Regions from separate parts of the Shewanella sp. MR-4 genome, predicted to be linked through region 1. Evidence: predicted binding sites of a transcription regulator. Region 1 holds the regulator's gene; each other region holds the start of a gene.
What was found. Region 1 encodes sigma-54, which starts transcription at its own class of promoters, with help from an activator protein. Its sites were predicted from a motif close to GTTGGCACGNNNNTNGNNT; they were not measured.
Positions count from the first base shown of each region.

Region 2: SHEWMR4_RS16195 (nitric-oxide reductase large subunit) is a predicted target of sigma-54. The motif match lies at 4,545-4,563, and genes of this name have one in related genera.
Region 3: SHEWMR4_RS20820 (DUF1328 domain-containing protein) is a predicted target of sigma-54. The motif match lies at 4,293-4,311, and genes of this name have one in related genera.

Region 1 is NC_008321.1:777,076-784,632, reverse strand. It holds gene lptC (LPS export ABC transporter periplasmic protein LptC) at 1-58, shown strand, start outside; gene lptA (lipopolysaccharide transport periplasmic protein LptA) at 45-596, shown strand; gene lptB (LPS export ABC transporter ATP-binding protein) at 593-1,324, shown strand; gene SHEWMR4_RS03515 (RNA polymerase factor sigma-54) at 1,431-2,906, shown strand; gene hpf (ribosome hibernation promoting factor) at 2,935-3,222, shown strand; gene ptsN (PTS IIA-like nitrogen regulatory protein PtsN) at 3,225-3,668, shown strand; gene rapZ (RNase adapter RapZ) at 3,665-4,519, shown strand; gene SHEWMR4_RS03495 (HPr family phosphocarrier protein) at 4,506-4,781, shown strand; gene mgtE (magnesium transporter) at 4,993-6,357, shown strand; gene SHEWMR4_RS03485 (molybdate ABC transporter substrate-binding protein) at 6,694-7,521, opposite strand.
Region 2 is NC_008321.1:3,692,207-3,699,763, reverse strand. It holds gene SHEWMR4_RS16205 (L,D-transpeptidase family protein) at 1-293, opposite strand, end outside; gene norR (nitric oxide reductase transcriptional regulator NorR) at 465-2,021, opposite strand; gene SHEWMR4_RS16195 (nitric-oxide reductase large subunit) at 2,215-4,500, opposite strand; gene SHEWMR4_RS16190 (potassium/proton antiporter) at 5,123-6,847, shown strand; gene SHEWMR4_RS16185 (LpxL/LpxP family Kdo(2)-lipid IV(A) lauroyl/palmitoleoyl acyltransferase) at 7,014-7,557, opposite strand, start outside.
Region 3 is NC_008321.1:3,185,562-3,193,118, forward strand. It holds gene SHEWMR4_RS14020 (beta-ketoacyl synthase N-terminal-like domain-containing protein) at 1-1,112, shown strand, start outside; gene pfaD (eicosapentaenoate synthase subunit PfaD) at 1,270-2,922, shown strand; gene SHEWMR4_RS14030 (hypothetical protein) at 3,437-3,856, shown strand; gene SHEWMR4_RS20820 (DUF1328 domain-containing protein) at 4,464-4,640, shown strand; gene SHEWMR4_RS14040 (hypothetical protein) at 4,663-4,857, shown strand; gene SHEWMR4_RS14045 (diacylglycerol kinase family protein) at 5,012-6,709, shown strand; gene SHEWMR4_RS14050 (sigma-54 interaction domain-containing protein) at 6,796-7,557, opposite strand, start outside.

The sequences.
Region 1 (7,557 bases):
TAACGCGCAGGAAGTGAAATTGACCAGTCAGGTAGTAGGAACCTATGAAGCAAAATAACATATTACTTGCCGGCCTAATGCTGATGACAAGCATGAGCGCCTTCACCAAGGTCGGTGACTTACAGCAAGAAGTTAAAATTAAGGCCGTCAGCCAAACTGCGGACATTAAAAACAATCAGATCATTTTCTTCGGCCCCGTAGAAGTCACCCAAGGTTCGATTAAAATCCATGCGGATCAACTACGTGCGTTTTCTGCCGAAGGGGACAACAGCAAGATTTTAGTGGCAACGGGTAATCCTGCGACCTACAGCCAGATCCTCGACGATGGGCGTCCAGCTTCTGCCAGCGCCAAAGAAATTCGCTATGAAATGGCGACTCGCACCTTGACCTTAACCGGCTCAGCCACCCTAGACCAAGCGGGTAGCCAAGTGACGGGGAATCTCATCCGCTACAATATTATTCAGCAAAAACTGATCGCTGAGAGCACGGGTAGCGGTGATGATCGCGTGATTACCATTATTCAGCCTGACAACTATCAGGAAGAACTCAAGAATCAGCCCACGGACAAACCTGTGAAAAAACAGGACTCTCAATGACCCAAATCACCTTAAAAGCACAGAATCTCGCTAAGAGTTATAAGAGTCGTCAGGTTGTGAAAGATGTCAGCCTGACGGTCAAAACGGGTCAAGTCGTCGGCCTACTCGGCCCAAACGGTGCGGGTAAAACCACGACCTTTTACATGGTCGTGGGTTTAGTGAAAAGCGATAAAGGCCATATCTTTATCGACGATGATGATTTAACCGCCGATCCCATGCATCTGCGCGCCCGCAAAGGCATTGGTTACCTGCCACAGGAAGCCAGTATCTTTCGCAAGCTGACCGTGCACGACAATATCATGGCGGTGCTGCAAACCCGTAAAGAGCTCAATCGCGATCAACGCGAAGAAGAGCTGGAACACCTGTTAGAAGAGTTCCATATCACCCATATTCGCGACAGCCAAGGCATGTCGTTATCGGGCGGTGAACGTCGCCGCGTCGAAATTGCCCGCGCCTTAGCGGCCAATCCAAAGTTTATTCTGCTCGATGAACCCTTCGCAGGTGTCGACCCGATTTCGGTTATCGACATCAAGAAAATCATCGAACAACTCAAGAGCCGAGGCCTTGGGGTACTGATCACAGACCACAATGTGCGCGAGACCTTAGACGTCTGTGAACATGCCTACATTGTCAGTCACGGTAATCTGATAGCCGAAGGAACTCCCGCAGAGATCTTAGACAATCAGCAAGTTAGGGCTGTGTACTTAGGTGAACAATTCAGGCTATAGTTACTTAAACAGAGCCAATTAGCCTTGAATTTTGGCTTAATAAGCGCCATCAATATGATAACAAGCGGCCTAAATTCACAATAATAACGTAGGGATCAGCGGTAACATGAAAGCGTCACTCCAGCTCAAACTGGGTCAACAGTTAACCATGACGCCACAACTTCAACAGGCCATTCGTCTGTTGCAATTGTCGTCATTGGAACTGCAGCAAGAGATCCAGCAAGCCTTAGACTCTAATCCTCTTCTCGAGCTGGAAGAGGAGCAATTTGACGCGCCTACCGAACGTAAGCAAGATATCGCCGATACCGACTTTAGCGAAACGACGGCTCAGCCACAGGAACAAGACAATTCCACCGTGGATATTGCCGAGTCGTTGACCAAAGAATCCCTGCCCGAAGAACTGCCCATGGACACCACTTGGGATGAAGTCTTTACCGCATCGCCAAACTCAGGTTCTGGTGCTAGCCGTGAAGATGATATGCCCTTTCAAGGGGAAACCAGTGAAGGCCTGTACGAACATTTAGAATGGCAGAAAAACCTTACGCCCTTCTCTGAAACCGATTTAGCCATCGCCACCGCAATTATTGATGCCATCGACGATCAGGGATATCTCACTCAAAGTACTGAAGATATCCTCGAGGCCATGGGCAATCCAGAGATAGAACTGGATGAAGTCGAAGCCGTGCTCAAGCGTATTCAACACTTCGACCCCGTTGGTGTCGCGGCAAAGGATTTAAGCGAATGTCTGCTTATCCAACTCTCCCATTTTTCGCCGGACACCCCACACCTCGAAAACGCCCGCATGCTGATCAAAGATCATTTAGATCTGATCGCTGCCCGCGACTTTAGATTATTAATGCGTAAGACCAAACTCAAAGAGGACGACTTAAGGGACAGCATAGCGCTGATCCAAACCTTAAACCCTCGCCCCGGTTTACTCATCACCCCTGTCGATGAAGAATATGTGATCCCCGATGTATCGGTATCGAAGAAAAACGGCCGTTGGGTGGTCGAATTAAACCCTGACTGCATGCCAAAAATCAATGTTAATCAGCAATATGCAGCCATGGCGCGCAGCACCAAAAGTCAGGCCGATAGCCAATTTATTCGCGGCCATCTGCAAGAGGCTAAATGGTTTATCAAAAGTCTTGAAAGCCGCAACGAAACACTGCTCAAGGTGGCAAACTGCATAGTGCAATATCAACAGGGTTTCTTCGAATACGGTGAAGAAGCCATGAAACCTATGGTCCTGAACGATATCGCCGAGGCGGTCGAGATGCATGAATCCACCATTTCACGGGTGACGACGCAAAAGTACATGCATACCCCAAAGGGACTTTTTGAACTAAAATATTTCTTCTCAAGCCACGTCGGGACTGATGATGGCGGTGAGTGCTCATCCACGGCAATCAGAGCCTTCATTAAGAAACTGGTTGCAGCGGAAAACCAGAAAAAACCATTAAGCGACAGCAAGATGGCGCAACTTCTGGCAGAACAGGGAATTAACGTTGCGCGCAGAACCATTGCGAAGTACCGAGAAGCGATGCTTATTCCCCCTTCCAATCAGCGTAAAAGTTTATAGCCTACAGTGGAAATCGGAGGACGTTTATATGCAAATAAACCTGAGTGGACACCATATCGAGATTACCGAATCGTTACGGGCATATGTTGAGGAAAAGTTTTCAAAACTTGAACGTCATTTCGAACAGATCAATAATGTGCACGTTGTGCTCAATGTTGAGAAAATGCAACAAATTGCCGAAGCGAGAATCAACCTCACCGGTGGTGAAGTCTTCGCGACTTCAGAGCATGCAGATATGTATGCTGCCATAGACGTCCTGATTGACAAGCTTGATCGTCAGGTTATTAAACACAAAGAGAAGTTAACAAAACACTAGCAATGGAACTTCGTACCATACTGCGGCCGGAGTGCACAACCTGCGCCACTCCGGGCAGTAAGAAAAAGGTACTGGAACTCATCAGCGACTTAGCCGCTGCCCAGTACCCCACCCTCTCATCTCAAGAGATCTTCGAAAGCCTAGTGGCGCGCGAAAAGATGGGGAGCACAGGTATAGGTAACGGCATCGCCATCCCACATGGTCGATTAACCGATATAACACAACCCATAGCCATATTGGTGAAATGTGAGGAGCCGATAGCCTTTGATGCTATCGATAAACAACCTGTCGACATTTTATTTGCTCTGCTGGTGCCTGCTGACCAATGTCAACAGCACTTAAGCACTTTGTCCTGCATGGCTGAAAAGCTTAGCGACAAACAAATATTGAAGCAATTGCGCAAGACGCATGATGAAACGGAACTCTATCAGGTAATCACTGGATGAAACTGGTCATAGTGTCAGGGCGCTCAGGCTCAGGCAAATCGGTCGCACTTAGAGTGCTTGAAGATCTCGGCTATTATTGTGTCGATAATCTCCCCTTGCCGTTGATTGGCAGCTTACTCGAACAGCTCAAGGGCAGTAACGATCTCGTCGCCATCAGCGTCGACGTGCGTAATCTGCCGGAGCAAGACAAGGTACTCGTCAAACAGCTCACAAGCCTGCCCGAGGGCACTGAACTCACCAGCTTCTTCTTAAATTCCAGCGATAAAGTACTGCTAAAGCGCTACAGCGAGACTCGGCGCTTACATCCCTTATCTAAGAGCCGAGTATCACTGCAAGAAGCCATCAAACTTGAAGGCAAATTGCTCGAGCCCCTGTCACAACAGATGGATCACTACATAGATACCTCGAATCTGAATATCTATGAACTCAGCGACCAAGTGCGGCAAATCCTGCTTGGCAGTGTCGATAAGGAACTGGTGATCAACTTCGAGTCCTTCGGTTTTAAGCATGGTATGCCAACCGAAGCCGACTTTATGTTTGATGTGCGCTTTTTACCCAATCCCCATTGGGAACCCGAGCTGCGCCCTCTCACCGGCTTAGATGAACCCGTTGCCGAGTTTTTAAATCGCCAGCCGCTTGTCAATAAGTTCATCTGGCAAATTGAGAATTTACTCGAGACTTGGTTGCCTCACTTAGAGCGTAATAACCGCAGCTATCTGACCATCGCCATCGGCTGTACCGGCGGTCAACACAGATCAGTTTACGTGGCCGAGCAACTGGCTAAACGCTTTAGCAACGGTAAACACAAAGTGAATGCCCGCCACCGAGAGTTAAGCCATGCCAAAGCTTGAGCGCCAAATCACCATCTGCAATAAACTCGGTTTACATGCCCGCGCCGCGACAAAGCTCGTGGTGTTGGCCTCAGAGTTTGATGCCAGCATTACGCTGATCCAAGGTGAAAAACAGGCCTCTGCCGCCAGTGTTTTAGGGCTACTCATGCTGGAAACGGGTATGGGTAAAACCATTACCCTGATTGCCGAAGGTCCAGATGCGGAGCCCGCGCTCAATGCCATTTGCGCGCTTATCGACGCTAAGTTCGACGAAGCCTGCTAATTGCCTCGACATCTCATCTCAATGCACCCTACCGTTATTCAGTACCCTGTTTGGTTTTGATTTCAGCACCTTATACCAGTAAAACACATTTGTGACTCGACGCCCTCCCGTGCGCTCAATTACAATATACTGCTGCGCTTTGGCTTAAGTCCTTTGGCTTAAGTTCTCAACAGCCAAACGCCCCATCCACTGTCGCTACCTTGGAGGAAACATGCCTGTAGAAGCCTCAGACAGCTTACAAGTCGAACAACGTCTCGACCAACTGAGCCATGCCCTCAATAGCGGTATGTTTGTGCATGTCAGGCAAATGCTGCAAAACATGGCGGCGTCAGATATCGCATTGATTCTAGAGTCCTCGCCCCCTAAGGCACGGCAAGTGTTATGGCAACTTATCGATCAAGATCAGCTCGGGGATATTCTCGATGAACTCAGTGAAGAGTTAAAAGATCCGCTTATCCGCGCTATGAGCCCAGAGCGAGTCGCCAAAGCCACCGCCAGCATGGATACGGACGATCTCGCTTATATTCTGCGAAGCTTGCCGGATACCGTCTATAAGCAAGTATTGCAGTCAATGAGTCTGCAAAACCGCCAGCGGGTCGAGCAGGCGCTCTCCTACCCCGATGAAACCGCGGGCAGCTTAATGAACACAGATACTGTGACCTTAAGACCCGATGTAAATATCGATGTGGTACTGCGTTATTTGCGCCAACGGGGCAACCTGCCCGACACCACTGACACCTTATACGTGGTGGATAAGCACGATCGCGTACTCGGCGGGGTAAAGCTTGCGGATCTGCTCACCTGCGATCCCAATACTCATATCAGCAGCATTATCGATACCGATATCGAGAGCATTCCCGTGGGCATGTCCGACAGCGAAGTGGCGCAACTTTTCGAGCGCCATGACTGGGTATCGGCGCCCGTGGTCGATAGTGAGGGCAAGTTACTCGGGCGTATTACCATCGATGACGTGGTCGATGTTATCCGTGAAGATGCCGAACATTCCATGATGGGGATGGCGGGGATGGATGACGATGAAGACACCTTCGCCCCTGTGGTAAAGAGTACCTTACGCCGCTCACTCTGGTTGACGATTAACCTGTTTGCCGCCCTGCTGGCGGCCTCTGTCAGCAATATGTTTGAAGGCACAATCGAACAATTCGCCACGATTGCGATTTTAATGACGATTGTACCGAGCATGGGCGGGGTCGCGGGCAATCAAACCTTAGCCCTAGTGATCCGCGGGATCGCCTTAGGCCATATTGGCCAGAGTAACGCCCGCTGGCTGATTGGCAAAGAACTCGCCATTGGCTTTTTGAACGGCCTCATGTGGTCGATTTTGGTGTTTATCGCGGTATTAGTTTGGAAAGATGATATGGCGCTTGCCAGCCTAATTGGCGGCGCAATGCTCATCAATATGACAGTCGCTGGACTGGCTGGCGCCAGTATTCCGCTGATCTTAAAGCGTTTAAAAGTAGATCCGGCGTTAGCGGGCGGTATGGTACTCACCACAGTCACCGATGTTATTGGCCTGTTTGCCTTCTTAGGATTAGCGACTTTATATTTAATGCACTAGTACTCAATCGGCTAAAACGAACAACAAAAATGGCGCCATAGGGCGCCATTTTTAATAGGTCGTTTAATACCAATCACATTAAATATCTAATCAGTTCAGAGCCTCACAGGCATCTCAATCCAAGGCGCATTGACGAAGAAATGGTTATTCCCTTTTAAGTCAATGTAACACGGGAGTGAGATGCCTGTGAGGCTCCCCAAGGGCGGGGTTGAACGTGCTTTATACTGCGTTTAAGGCTTTCGACAGAGCGCCACTATGCCTTCAAGCCTTCGCCTTGTCTAAAGCCCGTTTAACTCCCGCTGAATGAACAGATATTTAATACGATTGGTATAACCACTATTTTTTAGGTGGCTGAAAGCCATAGCCCGTTAAAATCGCTTGTCCCTCAGGGGATAAAATAAACTCGGCCAGAGGCGCGGCCGCACTATTGGCATCCTTTAACACCAATAAGCCATAGTCGGCGCCAACGGCTAACTCTGGCGGTAAATCGACAATCTTGAGGCTCGGCACTTCTTTTTGTGCCAGCACCGCATTGGTGCAATAGGTTAAGAACACGTCCGCCTGCTTATTTTCCATCACCCAAGCATAGGGATTGCGATCTTTGGGCGGTTTAGCACTCTCAGGCCCACCCGTTAGCTGCAATGCTTTGGTTTCTAATGTGGTTTTTGCATTAGCTTTTAAGGCCTCGGCTTTCGCAAACACGGCCCAAGCATAATCCCCCGCGGGATCGGCTTTTGGCGTTGATGTCCCAAGCTTTATTTGCGGCGCGAGCAGGGTGTCTAATAAGTTCGCACTGGTGAGTGGTACATCCGCCTGGGCAATGGCACAGAGCTGGTTACGGGCAAACATTTGCACCTGTTGACCCGCTCCCGCATCGACTAAGGCCTGCGGGTGTTTCATATTCGCCGAAGCGAAGATATCCACTCGCTCACCCTCTTGGATCCGCTTGAGTAGTAGGCCTGAAGGCGCATATTGCGCCGCGACTTTAGCGTCAGATTTCGCTTGATAAGCGGCAATAATATCGTTCATCGCCGCCTTTAAACTACCTGCGGCCCTGAGTTCAATAGGGGCTGTCGCTGCAGTGTTCATTGGCGCACCTTGTACCATTCCCGCCATCAATGTCGACCCTAAACTGATTGCTAACACTAAACCCTGTTTTGCCATGCTGTTATCTCCGTTTGCACAGGAAAATGTCCTAGT
Region 2 (7,557 bases), 1.8 Mb from region 1:
ATGCCTTCACGCGGCGCATTTGGCAGAATGAGCTGTTGAGGAATTAATAGCTTGCTGCCTGGTGTTGGTAGGAAAGGATCCACGCCAGGGTTTGCTTCCAGCAAGTTGCTTAGACCGAGTTGGAATTTAGCGGCAATATCTTCGAGGGTGTGTTTACCCTCTGGCACTGTGTAATACAGGTTCTCGCCAACTAACCGACTCTTCGAAGACGGTAAAGGGTATTCCGTTGCTAAAGCGGAAAGACTCGGAAAAACCAGAGTCAATAATAAAGCTGTGGTGCGAAGCATACTCATAAGCGGATACTACGATTCCTGTTAATAAAATAACCTGTTTTACGCGGCTTTTTCTCCCCAAAACAGGGCGGCAAATTGTCGGGCAAAGTGCACTGGCGCGCGAAGCTCGCATCCTTCCTTATTTTGGCCATTATTTCAACTGAAATATGATCCGTACGGCGTATTTATCACTTATTTTAGCCTTAAGCGTTTTGCGAGGCGATGCAGATTGCCTGGGTCGAGTCCTAAGGCTCTGGCCGAGGCGGCCCAATTGCCATTATGTGCAGTGAGTACTTGTTTGATGAAGTCACGCTGAAAGGCGTCGGTCGCTTGGGCTAAACTGGCACCTTCTAACGGGCGAAGCTGCATATCGTTTACGCTTAAGCTTGTCGATGCGTTTGTCTCTACAGAGCTTTGTTTAAACGGTAAATCAAAATGTTGTGGCGCTATGGTGCAGCAGCCATCCTGTGCCGAGACGCGCGCCAGTACGGTTGCCCTGTGAATGGCGTGCTCGAGCTCGCGCACATTGCCCGGCCATGCATATTGATTGAGCAACATTAAGCTACTGGGGCTGAAGTTAAGCTGCTTCATCCCCAGCTTTTGCCGATATCGCTCGGCGAAGAATCCGCTCAACAAGGTGATGTCCTGCTCACGCTCCCGCAGGGGCGGCACCAGCAGGGGGAACACACTTAATCTATGGTAGAGATCGGCCCTAAAGCGACCAGCCAGCACCTCTGTCTTCAGATCCTTATTGGTGGCGGCAATGATACGCACATCGACTTTAAGACTGCGATCATCCCCCACTTTTTGAATATCGCCATATTGTAATACCCGCAACAACTTGGCCTGAAGCGTGAGCGGAAGCTCGCCAATCTCATCGAGAAAGAGTGTGCCCTTATCGGCCATTTCAAACTTGCCACTGCGATGGCTGATGGCGCCGGTAAACGCGCCTTTGATATGGCCAAAGAGTTCGCTTTCGGCAACCGATTCAGGAAGCGCTGCGCAATTGAGATAAACCAAGGGTTTGTGCTGTCTCGCGGATTTTTGATGGATTGCCTGTGCAACTAATTCTTTGCCTGTTCCAGTCTCGCCTAAAATCAGTACGTTAAGGTCGCTATGGGCAACAACTTCTATCTCTCGATTCAAGCTTTGCATCTGGGGCGAGTTACCGATGATTTCGGCATCGTGGTTAAGGTTGGGGCTTTTTTCCTGCACATGAGTCGAGTGGCTATTGAGCGCCATGCGCTCCAACTTTTCAACTAGCAGGGCGTTGCTTAAGGATGCGGCGGCAATCGCACTTAAGCTGCGAAGCTCAGTATTGCTGAATTGATCGAACTGTAGGGGATTAAAGGCATCGATAGTTACGGCACCGATAAGCTGCTCGTCGGCAAATAAAGGCAGTCCGATACAGGCATGGACTTTCAATGCCCCTGTTTGATTGGGGATCAAACCATCGTAGGGATCGGCAAGTTCACTGTCGGCGGGAAAACGCACTATATCCCCCGCACGGGCAATGGCCTCAAGCCTTGGATGCTCATTCAGGATAAAGCGTCTGCCGAGTACATCCTCGTTCAAACCGTCGATGGCCAGCGGGGTAAAATAGTGTCCATGGAAGGTGAGGAGCGCAGCCGCGTCACAGTGCAGGTTAGCTCTCACCGTATCGAGCAAGCGTGAGAAGCGGTCCCTGTGGGCTAAACCTGAGGTGATATCCAGAGCGATACGGGTAAGGTCGGTTTGACTAAGGGCCATAAAAACTCCTGCAGCGAGGCTTCCCTGATTTATACCATTGATTGTTATATTGACACAGGTTATTTAGACACTGCTAACCGTTAATGCGGTATGGTTCTAAAAGCGTGGTGGACGATAAACGGTGCAAGCTATAAAAAATCAGCAACCAAGGTGCCTAAACGACACCTTGGTCAGACCGGATTAATCGCTGTGGTTAGTGATTTGTTTGTAAGACTTCCTGTTGCACTTTGGCAGGTTTATTCAGGGCTTTTCTGATCAAATCGAGCAAGAAGGCGCCCATTAAGAGACCGCCGATACTGAAGATGACATCCCCAAACATGCGCATCCAAACCAGCCTTTCAACCAGCGGACTATGGATCACTTCTGGCGAACGGGCGAACCAATATCCATGGTCGATGACCGCAAAAAACTGCGTAATCCCTACGGGTAATAACGACATGAACACCATAGCCGCTAGGCCAATATTGAGGCACCAGAAGGCGCCTTTGAGCATTTTGTCATTCCACTGCATATTACCTGTGAGGCCTCGCAGACAGAAGAGCATCAAGCCCATGCCGAGCATACCGTAAACCCCCATAAAGGCGGCGTGACCATGGGTGGCCGTGGTGTTTAATCCTTGAATGTAATAGAGCGAGATAGGTGGATTGATTAAGAAGCCCAGCATACCGGCACCGACCAAGTTCCAAAACGCGGTAGCCACAAAGAACATAATCGCCCAGTGATAACGTTGCATCCAGCCACTGGCTTTACGCAGGCGGTAGGTTTCCATGGCTTCGAAACCAATAATGGCGAGGGGAACAACTTCTAAGGCGGAGAAGATGGCGCCCCAGGCAATCACCGAGGTCGGTGTGCCTGTAAAGTAGAGGTGGTGTAGGGTGCCAATCAAGCCACCGGTTAAGAAGATCACCGTTGTAAATAACACGGCGCCGTTGGCACTGCGGCCGCGGATTAACCCTAAACGTACTAACATCAAGGCGATAACGGCAGTGGCAAAGGTTTCGAAGAAGCCCTCAACCCACAGGTGTACTACCCACCAACGCCAGTATTCTGCAATCGCTAAATTGGCGTGTTTACCCATAAAGAGGCCGGCGCCATAGAACAAACCAATCGCCACGCAGGAGGCATAGAGTACCCAAATAACAGGGCGCATTTCGCCTTGCACTTTGAGGGCGGGTTTGATGGCGGCGGTGACTAAGGCAAGCCAAATCAGTAATCCGACGAGGAGTAAGATTTGCCATACTCGGCCAAGATCTATGTATTCATATCCTTGGTGACCAAAGAGGAAGTTCATATCGAGGTCAAAATACTGCTGTACCCCAATCCATTCGCCCGCCATCGAGCCAAGCACTACGACGACTAAGGCTACCCAGAGTACGTTAACGCCAAGACGTTGATATTTCGGCTCATAACCCGATAAGGCGGGAGCAATATATAGCCCTGTGCCTAACCAGGCCGTGGCAATCCAAAATACCGCTAATTGGGTGTGCCAGGTGCGAGTGACAGAGTAGGGCAGTATTTCTGAAATTGGTAAACCGTAAAACTCTTGGCCTTCTACCGCATAGTGGGCAGTGATCCCGCCGAGTAAAATTTGCAGTAAAAACAGACCAATTGCCGTGATGAAGTATTTGCCGACGGCTTTTTGTGAGGCGGTTGGTTTAGTGAAAAACAGCGGATCTTGCTCCGAAGGCTTGGGCAGGCTTTCATGTTTGCCGCTCGCATGGTGCCAGATCAATCCGCCAATCCCCGCAATTAGGGTCACAATACTGAGTATCGACCAGACGATATTATCCGAGGTCGGTGTATTGCCTAACTGGGGATCGAAGGGCCAGTTATTGGTGTAGGTATAGGGGGCATCGGGGCGTTCAGTGATTGCCGCCCAGGCTCCCCAAAAGAGAAACGCATTGAGTTGTTCGCGGCGGGCAAGATCGGGCACTGTGCCCTCTTTCATGGCGTATTGTTCACGAAGATTGCTAAGCTCTGGATCGCTCCCAAACAGGGATAAATAATGCTGCTCGACCCTGTTAATCGCTTCGATACGAGTGCTAGACAAGCGAATAAGCACTGTGCCATCGGCCTGTGGCTCGACGCTGTTATGGCGTAAATCTTCCCTTAATGCCTGCTCAAGCCCTGCCTTTTGTTGGGAGTTTAATTGGGCGAAAGGCGTTTTATATTGCTGCTCTGCGCGAATATCGAGCCAAGCTTCGGCTTCTCTGTGTAACCAGTCGGCGGTCCAATCTGGGGCAACATAAGAGCCATGTCCCCAAACCGACCCCAGTTGATGGCCGCCCATGGAGCGCCAGACCAATTGGCCTTGTTCGATATCATTTTCGCTGTAGATAACCTGACCATTCACATCGGTAAATGCATTGGGTATCGGCGGTTTTTCCCGATAGATTTCACTGCCTATGCTCAGCAGGACAGTGAATGAAGCAATCAGCACAACTAACAGTGCGATAGCGGTGAGTTTTTGTTTGCTCATAAGTCTCCTTGATGCAACGTCATTTTGATACGTTTCACCTGCTATTGCGTAATACGTGCCAAATATTTTTGTTGTTGAAAATAAAGGGAAATATAAGTTTTACTCTATGGCTAATTGTCTTTTTGATACTGAATTTTTATTGTCGATATGACAGTTATTGTCTTTGTGACAGCTTTAGGAGCTTGAATGTCGATAACACAATGGAAAAGGGGATTTTATCTACGCTTTCAAGTTATTACGGCGTTAAATTGGATTTAAGTCAGCTTCGAGTAGATACAGTGTATTTTCATATGGTTATCCTTACTATTTAGGTCGTAAAGCGTAAGTTTGTGTGGAATATTTTTTTTAAATATATTGATAAATAAGGATTTTATCTTTGTTGTGGAGAGAGTTGTGTGTTCGGCTTGTTTTTGTGTTTGTACTGGATTTTATATGAAAATTAGTCGAAACGGCCTATGAGGGAGTATTTCAATGTAGATGTTTGAAATTTAATATTTAAAACTCCATTAATTTGCATTTTTTATGCTAGTATAAAAATACAAAAATTTTCAATTGAGTCATTTTTAATCTAGGTGATTTCTTTATCGTTTAACTAAACACTCTTGTAGTTAAGGAGGCATGTGTGGATGCAGATTCCATCAATAGTTTTTTTCTGATCGGTGCCTTGCTTGCCGCTGTGAGTGTTTTGTTAAGTCCCGTGTCTTCGCGCTTGGGTATCCCTATCTTATTAATTTTCCTCGCTGTAGGGATTTTAGCGGGGGAAGATGGTCCCGGCGGCATTCTGTTTGATGACTACTCAACCGCTTATCTTGTCAGTAACTTAGCCTTAGCCATTATCTTGCTCGATGGCGGTATGCGCACGCGGGTCGCGAGCTTTAGGGTGGCACTGTGGCCAGCATTATCGTTGGCGACCTTCGGAGTCGCTATCACCACCAGTATCACTGGTGTGATGGCCGCATGGTTATTCGATTTGCATTGGCTGCAGGGGTTGCTGGTGGGAGCTATTGTCGGCTCCACCGATGCGGCGGCGGTATTTTCACTATTAAAGGGACGCAGCTTAAACGAGCGTGTTGGCGCGACGCTGGAAATCGAATCGGGCAGCAACGACCCTATGGCGGTATTTTTAACCGTGACCCTGATTGCCATCCTAGGCAATGTGGACGCCGAGCTATCCGCAAGCTTTATGCTGATAAGCTTTATCAAGCAGTTTGGCTTGGGGATTTTCCTCGGCCTCGGTGGCGGCTGGTTGCTGTGGAAGTTGGTGAATTTAAGCAAGCTTGCCGAAGGCTTGTATTCGATTTTAGTGCTCAGTGGCGGCCTGATGATTTACGCCGCGTCGAACAAACTTGGTGGCAGTGGCATTCTGTCAATTTACTTAGTTGGTTTATTCCTTGGCAACAAGCCCACCCGTGGTCGCCATTCAATCTTAAACGTGTTGGATGGCATGACCTGGGTTAGTCAAATCGGTATGTTCCTCGTATTAGGCTTGCTGCTCACACCGTCTGACTTGTTGGACATTTGGCTGCCGGGCTTGGCATTAGCCTTTGGGATGATCCTGTTTGCCAGACCGTTAGCCGTATGGCTCAGCTTGCTACCTTTTAAGAGTTTTAGCAGTCGTGACCGCTGGTTTATCTCTTGGGTCGGGCTTCGCGGCGCCGTGCCGATTATTTTAGCGGTATTCCCTATGATGGCGGGATTACCGGGCGCTCAGTTGTACTTTAACTTGGCGTTTTTTGTGGTGTTAGTGTCGCTGTTAGTGCAAGGGGCGTCACTTACCACTGCGGCGCGTTTAGCCAAGGTCGAATTACCGCCTAAGCCATTACCTATTTCACGCTCTGGGGTCGAAATTTACCCTAGCAGCGAGTGGGAAGTGTTTGTTTATCGGTTGAGTGAAAACAAATGGTGCATTGGCGAGCCGCTTAAACGTCTTTCTATGCCTGATGGCACGCGGATTGCGGCGGTATTTCGCCATAACACACTGTTGCACCCATCGGGCAGCACCTGTCTCGAAGCGGGAGATATTTTGTGCGTGCTAGGACAAGAAAAGAGTCTAGAGGCTTTGAGTAACCTCTTTAGTCAGGCGCCTGAAACCAAGGAAGTACCACGTTTCTTCGGGGACTTCTTTATCGATACCGAGGTTAAGCTGCTGGATCTGGCGCCAATTTATGGTCTGGAGTTAGACGAAGCAACCGGTGATATGACTGTCGCAGATTTAGTGGCGGCAGAATTAGGTTCACATCCGGTACTTGGGGATCAGTTCCTGTGGCAGTCACTGCATTGGGTGGTCGCAGGGCTTTATGAAGGCAAAGTCACCAATGTGGGTATTCGCTTACCAGCTGAGGCGTAATCAGTGCTTAAGCCTGCTATGCTGGGCTTAACAGGAAATGATGCTTAGGGTTTCAAGCCCTCAACAATGCCTTAAACCAACAGATTTAAAATAACAAAATGCCAAGCGATTGCTTGGCATTTTTATTTGCTTTTAAGCACTTATCTCGAACAGACGTAACGATAGCTTATTTATATAAGGACTTGTCCGTTGGATCTGGACGAGTTTTAAAGCGGCGGTGGAGCCACATATATTGGGCGCGATTTCTATCGATAATCCCTTCGATAATTTTGTTACCGCGAATGGCATCGGTCAGTTCATCTTCGCCGGGGAAGTTATCGAGCGGCGGCATAATCTCAATATGGTAACCCTTATCGCCTTCGGTGCGCTCCACGAAGAAGGGCAACACTTTGGCCTTGCCAAGTCTGGCCAGTGTGGTGGCGCCGGTAATGGTTGCTGCATCGGGCACGGCATAAAAGGGAATAAAGACCGCACTCGAACGCCCAAAATCCTGATCGGCGGTATACCAAATCACATCGGGATTACGTAAACAACGTACCATCTGGCGTAGATCGCGTTTAGGTACTAAGGCTTTATTCGAGCGCAGGCGGCCTTTGACCTGCAGGTATTCCATCACCGGATTGTTATGTGGGCGGTATACCCCGACACCGGGTTGAAATTGACCAAAAATACGTGCGCCCATTTCCAGTGGTAAGCAGTGCACTGCAAAC
Region 3 (7,557 bases), 2.3 Mb from region 1:
ATTTGTTTGAGTTTGCCACCGGCGATATTGAAAACTGCTTCGGCTCCGATTTTAGTATTTACCGAGGCTTAATCCCGCCGCGTACGCCCTGCGGCGATCTGCAACTCACCACCCGAGTGGTGGCCATTGAGGGCAAACGTGGCGAACTGAAAAAGCCATCCTCCTGCATTGCCGAATATGAAGTGCCCAGCAACGCGTGGTATTACGCTAAAAACAGCCACCCGAGCGTGATGCCCTACTCTGTGTTGATGGAAATCTCCCTGCAGCCCAATGGCTTTATCTCGGGTTATATGGGCACGACTTTAGGCTTCCCGGGGCAGGAGTTATTCTTCCGCAACCTCGACGGCAATGGCAAATTACTGCGCGAAGTGGATTTACGCGGTAAGACCATAGTCAACGATTCGCGCCTGCTGTCCACCGTGATTGCAGGCAGCAATATCATTCAAAACTTTAGTTTCGAACTGAGCTGCGATGGCGAGCCCTTCTACCGTGGTAATGCGGTTTTCGGTTACTTTAAGGCCGATGCGCTTAAAAACCAGTTGGGGATCGACAACGGTAAAATTACCCAAGCTTGGCATATTGAGCGCGATATCAAAGCCGACAGCCAAATCAATCTGTTAGATAAAAATGGCCGCAGTTTTGTGGCGCAGCAGGGCAAGCCACACTACCGCCTTGCGGGTGGTCAGCTGAACTTTATCGACAAGGCCGAGATAGTAAAAACTGGCGGTAAGAAGGGACTGGGATACTTGTACGCCGAGCGCACCATTGACCCGAGCGATTGGTTCTTCCAGTTCCATTTCCATCAGGATCCTGTAATGCCAGGCTCCCTCGGCGTCGAGGCGATTATCGAATTACTGCAAACCTATGCCATAGACCAAGACCTAGGTGCAGGCTTCAATAATCCGAAATTTGGCCAAATTCTGTCAGAAATCAAATGGAAGTATCGCGGTCAAATTAATCCATTAAACAAACAGATGTCGCTGGATGTGCATATCACCAGCATTGAAGATAAAGACGGAAAACGCATCATCAAGGGCGATGCCAACCTGAGTAAGGATGGCCTGCGCATTTATGAGGTAACCGATATCGCAATCTGCATCGAAGAAGCATAGCGCTAGCGCCTAACTTGCAGCATTAACGACAGTTAGCTTAAGAACAATTAGCTTAAGAACAATTGGTTTCAGAACAATAGACTGCCGCAGTGCAAGGGAATAACCCCACTGCGGCAAACAAATTCAGGTCCCAAACACCTAAAAGTGAATAGCCCAAATGACGAATACCACACTCGATAATAAAAAACTCAGTCCTTGGCCATGGCAGGTTGATGAAGCCGCCATCAGTTTCGATATCGATTCCCTTGGCAAAAAACTTAAAGATCTCAATCAAGCCTGTTACTTAGTCAATCATGCCGAAAAAGGCCTAGGCATAGCCCAAAGTGCCGAGGTTGTGGGTCTTGCAGAAGCTCAACCCAGCAATGGCTTACACAAAAGCAATGGTTTGCATCCTGTGAGCGCCTTCGCCCCCGCCCTTGGCACCCAAAGCTTGGGTGACAGTAACTTTCGCCGTGTGCATGGGGTGAAATACGCCTACTACGCGGGCGCCATGGCCAACGGCATCGCCTCGGAAGAGTTAGTTATCGCCTTAGGTCAGGCGGGCATTTTGTGCTCCTTTGGCGCGGCAGGGTTAATTCCATCGCGCGTTGAAGCCGCGATTAAACGCATTCAAACGGCATTGCCCAATGGCCCCTACGCCTTTAACCTCATTCACAGCCCGAGCGAGCCAGCGCTTGAACGTGGCAGTGTCGAACTCTTCCTCAAGCATCAAGTGCGTACGGTTGAGGCTTCGGCCTTCTTGGGCTTAACACCGCAAATCGTCTATTACCGCGCCGCAGGCCTGAGCCGCGACGCCAACGGCGAGATTGTGATTGGCAATAAAGTGATTGCTAAAATCAGCCGTACCGAGGTAGCGACCAAGTTTATGGAGCCCGCCCCCGTTAAGATGCTGCAACAATTAGTGAACGAAGGGCTTATCAGCGAAGAGCAAATGTTGATGGCACAATCTGTGCCCATGGCCGATGACATTACCGCCGAAGCCGACTCTGGCGGCCACACCGACAATCGCCCTCTGGTCACACTATTACCGACCATTTTGGCGCTAAAAGATACCATTCAAACCAAGTACCAGTACAAAACGCCGATCCGTGTGGGCGCAGGTGGTGGTATCGGCACGCCCGATGCGGCGCTGGCGACCTTCAATATGGGCGCGGCCTATATTGTCACTGGCTCAATCAACCAAGCCTGTGTTGAGGCTGGAGCCAGCGAACATACCCGTAAATTACTCGCCACCACTGAAATGGCCGATGTAACTATGGCGCCCGCCGCCGATATGTTTGAAATGGGCGTTAAGTTACAAGTGGTTAAGCGCGGCACTCTATTCCCAATGCGCGCGAACAAACTCTATGAAATTTACATCCGCTACGACTCAATTGAGGCTATTCCGGCAGAGGAAAGACAAAAGCTGGAAGAGCAAGTGTTTCGCGCGTCATTAGATGAGATTTGGGCTGGCACTGTGGCGCACTTTAATGAACGCGATCCTAAGCAAATTGAGCGCGCGCTGGATAACCCAAAACGCAAAATGGCGCTGATTTTCCGTTGGTATTTGGGTCTTTCGAGCCGCTGGTCGAATACGGGCGAAGTTGGCCGTGAAATGGATTACCAGATTTGGGCAGGCCCCGCCCTCGGCGCCTTTAATGCCTGGGCAAAAGGCAGTTATTTAGATGATTACCGCGAACGCAATGCGGTGGATTTGACGAAACATTTAATGCAAGGCGCGGCCTACCAAGCACGGATTAACCTGTTGTTATCCCAAGGGGTAAGTATTCCAGTCAGCCTGCAACGCTGGAAACCACTGCAGCGTTGCTAATTCGCTTTGCTAAATCGTATCGAGCGGGTTAAGTGAAAACTTAACCCGCTTTTTTACGTTCATTTTTTGGGTTAAGAGCCATTTTTCATCCAGCTTCCGCTCGGCATAATTGCTTTCAATCAATCGAATAAACAATGCCAAAAGCCGATTGGAGTTCCGTTTCCGCTCTGCATTGCCGCTCCAGTGGCACGCCGTAAACCCATCCCTGGGGGCTCAACGGAAAAATCCCTTTTTCCGATGTCCACTGCCGCGACAATGCTCGCCTGCAACACTACCGAATAAATACCACCGGATTTAAAGATGAAGTTCTTATTAACTAGGCGTCTTATGAAATAGTGATGAATTGAATAAAACCACCTGAAATCATTACCATAAGCACTATCTACCCAAAAATATTTTTGCTATGGTAGAAATCAAATTTTAAATCAGTGAGTTGCAAGTTATTTTTGCCAAATAGTCAGAGGTGAAATCATGCGAAAGCTCATAATACAAATTGCTAACTGAATGGTGGAATATGGAAACTATTATTGATCTCGCTAAATTACTTTTCCCTTTAGTCACCTTGCTTGTAGGCTCAGTATTAACTTATGTATTCGCTGTAAAAGCTAAACGGGACGAAGCAGCATTAAAGCATCGAGAAGAACAGTACTCAAAATTACTCGTAAAGCTTCAAGGTTTTGTTGGAGCTACTGCAAATGCTAAAACCAAACGAGAGTTCTTTGAAGAACAATATAAAGGTTGGCTCTATTGTTCTGATGAAGTTGTTGAAGCTATTAATCATATGGTGCAGTTGGTCATAGATAACCATGGCAAAGCACCAGATCCAGAAACTGGTCGGCAAGCTATTGGTAACATTGTAGTTGCAATGCGTAAAGATCTAAAAGGAACAAAACTTACTTATAAATCATTTCGTTATACTGACGTTGTTGGCTAACTCAGTTAACAAGAAGGAAAAACCAGCCATCTATTTTAGAGCAAAAACATATTGTGCTTTTAGTTTACCAACAACCTACTTTCGCAAAATTGCTCAAGTTAGAGTTTTCAAAAGTCGGCAAGATTGAGGATAGAGTATAAAAGTGAGCTAGTCTCTTCAAAAATAACGTTTTTCAGACGTGGCTGCTCAGTCCATAGTATATAAGAGATGTTGGCTACAATTATTTTCAAAATGCTTTATACCACTATAATTAAAGATAAAAATGCTGACAGTTTGTCGCAAAATGTCATTCTTGTTTTTCCCTCGATTTCCTCACTGCAACTCTTACCGAATCGCAGGTAAAAATTGCCTATCTCGCTTATATCAGCCAATACTTCCGCCGATATAAAACTCAAAAATTACACTAATAATCAGCAGATTAACCAAAAATCTCAAAGTTGGCATTAAGCTCGCAATATCCCCTTTGTGAGTTTATTGCGGGATTGAGTGATAACAGGATGTAAGACGTAACCTTGCTTATCCAACTCACCCAGCAACTAGCTCACTCGACGTAAACATGCAGAGTGAAAGAAGACAGAAAAACCGAAATAAGACAAAGGAGGTGGCTATGTTAGGTTGGACCTTAATGTTTCTGGTTGTGGCCATTATCGCCGGACTGTTTGGATTTACGGGGATCGCTGGCGCCGCAGCGGGGATCGCAAAGATTATTTTCTTCCTATTTATTGTATTACTTGTGATTTCCCTGCTGGTCAACGCCCTTAAGGGCAAGGCACCACGCGCTTAAATTGGATAAAAGGAGAATCGATATGAAACCTATGACCATGATTACCACTGCATTTTTAGCCTTATTATTAACCTTTGGACTGTCAGCCTGTAGCGACAACCACGCCGAGGACGCAGGCGAAAAAATCGATGAAGCCATCACAGATACCGGCAATGCGATTGAAGATGCCTGTGAAGAACTGAAAGAAGGCGTTAAAGCGAAAGATACTCGCTGCTAGAACGGATGACGGAAAGTAGATAGTCCCGCAAACGAGTCTATCAGGGGAACCACAGTTCAATTGAGTACCTCCGAACCACTTTATCGTGACAGCTATTGGTCACGATAAAGTGGGTTTCCCTGAGGCTCGCCGCTTATCGATGGAGGAGATGCCAATGCTGAGTAGGATCCACATTAAGTATTTCTACCTGTTCGGAGCGCTGTTATTTGGCTATTTCGCCGTAAGGGGCCACTCCCCTATCCTCACCTTTATTTGGGCATGGAGCAGCCTTTCCCTCGCCCTTGTCGGCTCAGCCTATTGGTTTAATCTCGCCAGTATTTTTAGAAAACGTCAGGATGGATCCATCCCTTGGTATATCCGTTGGGGCTTTATTCCATTTTTATTAGGATGCCGACTCTATAATCTCTGGGCACGGCGCCGCGATAGCGTGCCTTCAATGCAAGCCATTGATAAATATCTATACTTGGGTAGCCGCTTAAGCGCTGCCGATTTACCTAAACTGAATCGTTATGGCATTACCGCCATTTTAGATGTCACCGCCGAATTCGACGGCCTCGATGTGTCCCTGTATGAGGATCATATTGACTATCTGAATATCCCTATTCTTGACCACAGTGTGCCGACTAGCGCCCAATTAAATCAGGCGATTAACTGGTTACATCGCCAAGTACGCGCCCAAAAGCGGGTATTAATCCACTGCGCGCTCGGCCGCGGGCGTTCCGTAATGGTGCTGGCCGCTTATCTTGTGTGCCGCCGCCCCGAACTCAGCTTCGCCGAGGTGCTGCAACAGATTAAAAGCATTCGTAAAACCGCAGGCTTAAATCGCTGGCAACTCAAAGCGCTGGAGCAGATGTACACTCAAGGGGAAATCAAACTGCATAAGCGAGCCTGGATTATCGCCAATCCCGTCTCTGGCGCGGGTAAATGGCAGAGCCATGGCGAACAAATTTGCACTGAGCTGAAACGCTATTTTGAGGTGCAGTTAGCGCTCACCACGCCAGAGATTAGCGCCCAAACCCAAGCGAAAAAAGCACGGCTTCAGGGCGCCGATATCATCATCGCTTGCGGGGGCGATGGCACAGTCACAGAGGTCGCGGCGGAGATTATCGACACAGATATCACCTTAGGCATTATCCCGCTAGGCACCACTAATGCCCTATCACACGCCCTCTTTGGTTTAAGCAGTAAGCTCAATGCCGTCTCTCAAGCCCTTGATAATATTATCCAAGGCCAGACACAGACCATAGACACGGCGCGTTGCAATGCGCGACTGGTGTTACTGTTGGTCGGCATTGGGTTTGAGCAGCAAATGATTGAGTCGGCGAGCCGCGAGCGTAAAAATGCCCTCGGCCAACTCGCCTACCTCGATGGTTTGTGGCGCGCGGTGAACACCGACACCAACCTCGAGTTGCAGCTGACTTTAGATGACCAAACCCCAATGACAGTGCAAACCCACAGCCTAGTGGTTGCCAATGCCGCACCTTTTACCAGCTTACTCGCCCAAGGTAAGGGCGAACCCAATATGACCGACGGCTTGTTGGATATCACTTGGTTAGATTCAAATAATGAGCCAAATGAACAGCTTATCAGTTTGGCTGAACTGGCTTTTACCGGCTGGATTAAAGAGGCCGCCAATAGCGACTCTGCGCCCTCGGCCAACACGGGTAAAGTGAAACATGCCCACGCGAAAAAGGTGAAGATCAGCAGTCAGCCCCCATGCAAGTATGTGATTGATGGCGAGATTTGTGAGCCGGAGGAACTCAATATCGATATCCTGCCCGCCTCTTTGAAGGTGTTTGTGCCCTATCAAGCGCAAAATGCTGAACCGCAGTTAGAGTCAAAAATAAGCTAACACTTTCAAAATCAACTCTTAATCAAACTCTGAATCAAAAGCTGAATCAATGTATTAGCTTATTTTCAGGCATTTAATGTAGGTTACTACTTGGCGACGCTATTGCTAACGGAATCTTCGCTAACGGCATCAACAACGGTTTGAACGTCTGACTCCTGCTCATATTTACTGAGCTTGTTATAGAGGGTTTTAACGCTGATCCCAAGCTGCTCGGCGGTGTCGGTCTTATTGCCCAGACTCGTTTCAAGCGCTTGGTAAATGGCGATTTTTTCTAGCTCCTCAAGGCGCATACCTTGGGGGATCACTACATTTTCCTCCGCAGTCGTCTCTTTTTCCAAACTGGGCGTAAGCTGTAAATGCTCAGGGGTAATCTCATGGTCCGCCAGAATATAAGCGCGCTCAATAGCATGCTTTAACTCGCGCACATTCCCAGGCCAAGTGTGGGCCGCAATCGCCTCTAAACTTGAGGGCGAGAACGCTTTGCTCTGTTTTTCCGCCGCATTGCGATAGGCCAGAAAATGCTTCGAAAGTCCCACTATATCTTCCCCGCGCTCCCGCAATGGCGGCACTTGAATGGGGAAATGCGCTAAGCGAAAGTACAAATCTTCCCGCAATTGTCCTTGCTCTATCGCCACTAAAGGATCGCGGTTTGTCGCCGCCACAATACGCACATTGGCCTTGAGCACCTTAGGGCTACCGACGGGACGATATTCATTATTTTCAAGCACTCTTAATAGCTTAACTTGATGCTCTAGGGGCATTTCGGTGACTTCATCGAGGAATAAGGTGCCGCCTTCGGCCTGCTCAAATACCCCTTGATGATCACGATTCGCACCAGTGAAAGAGCC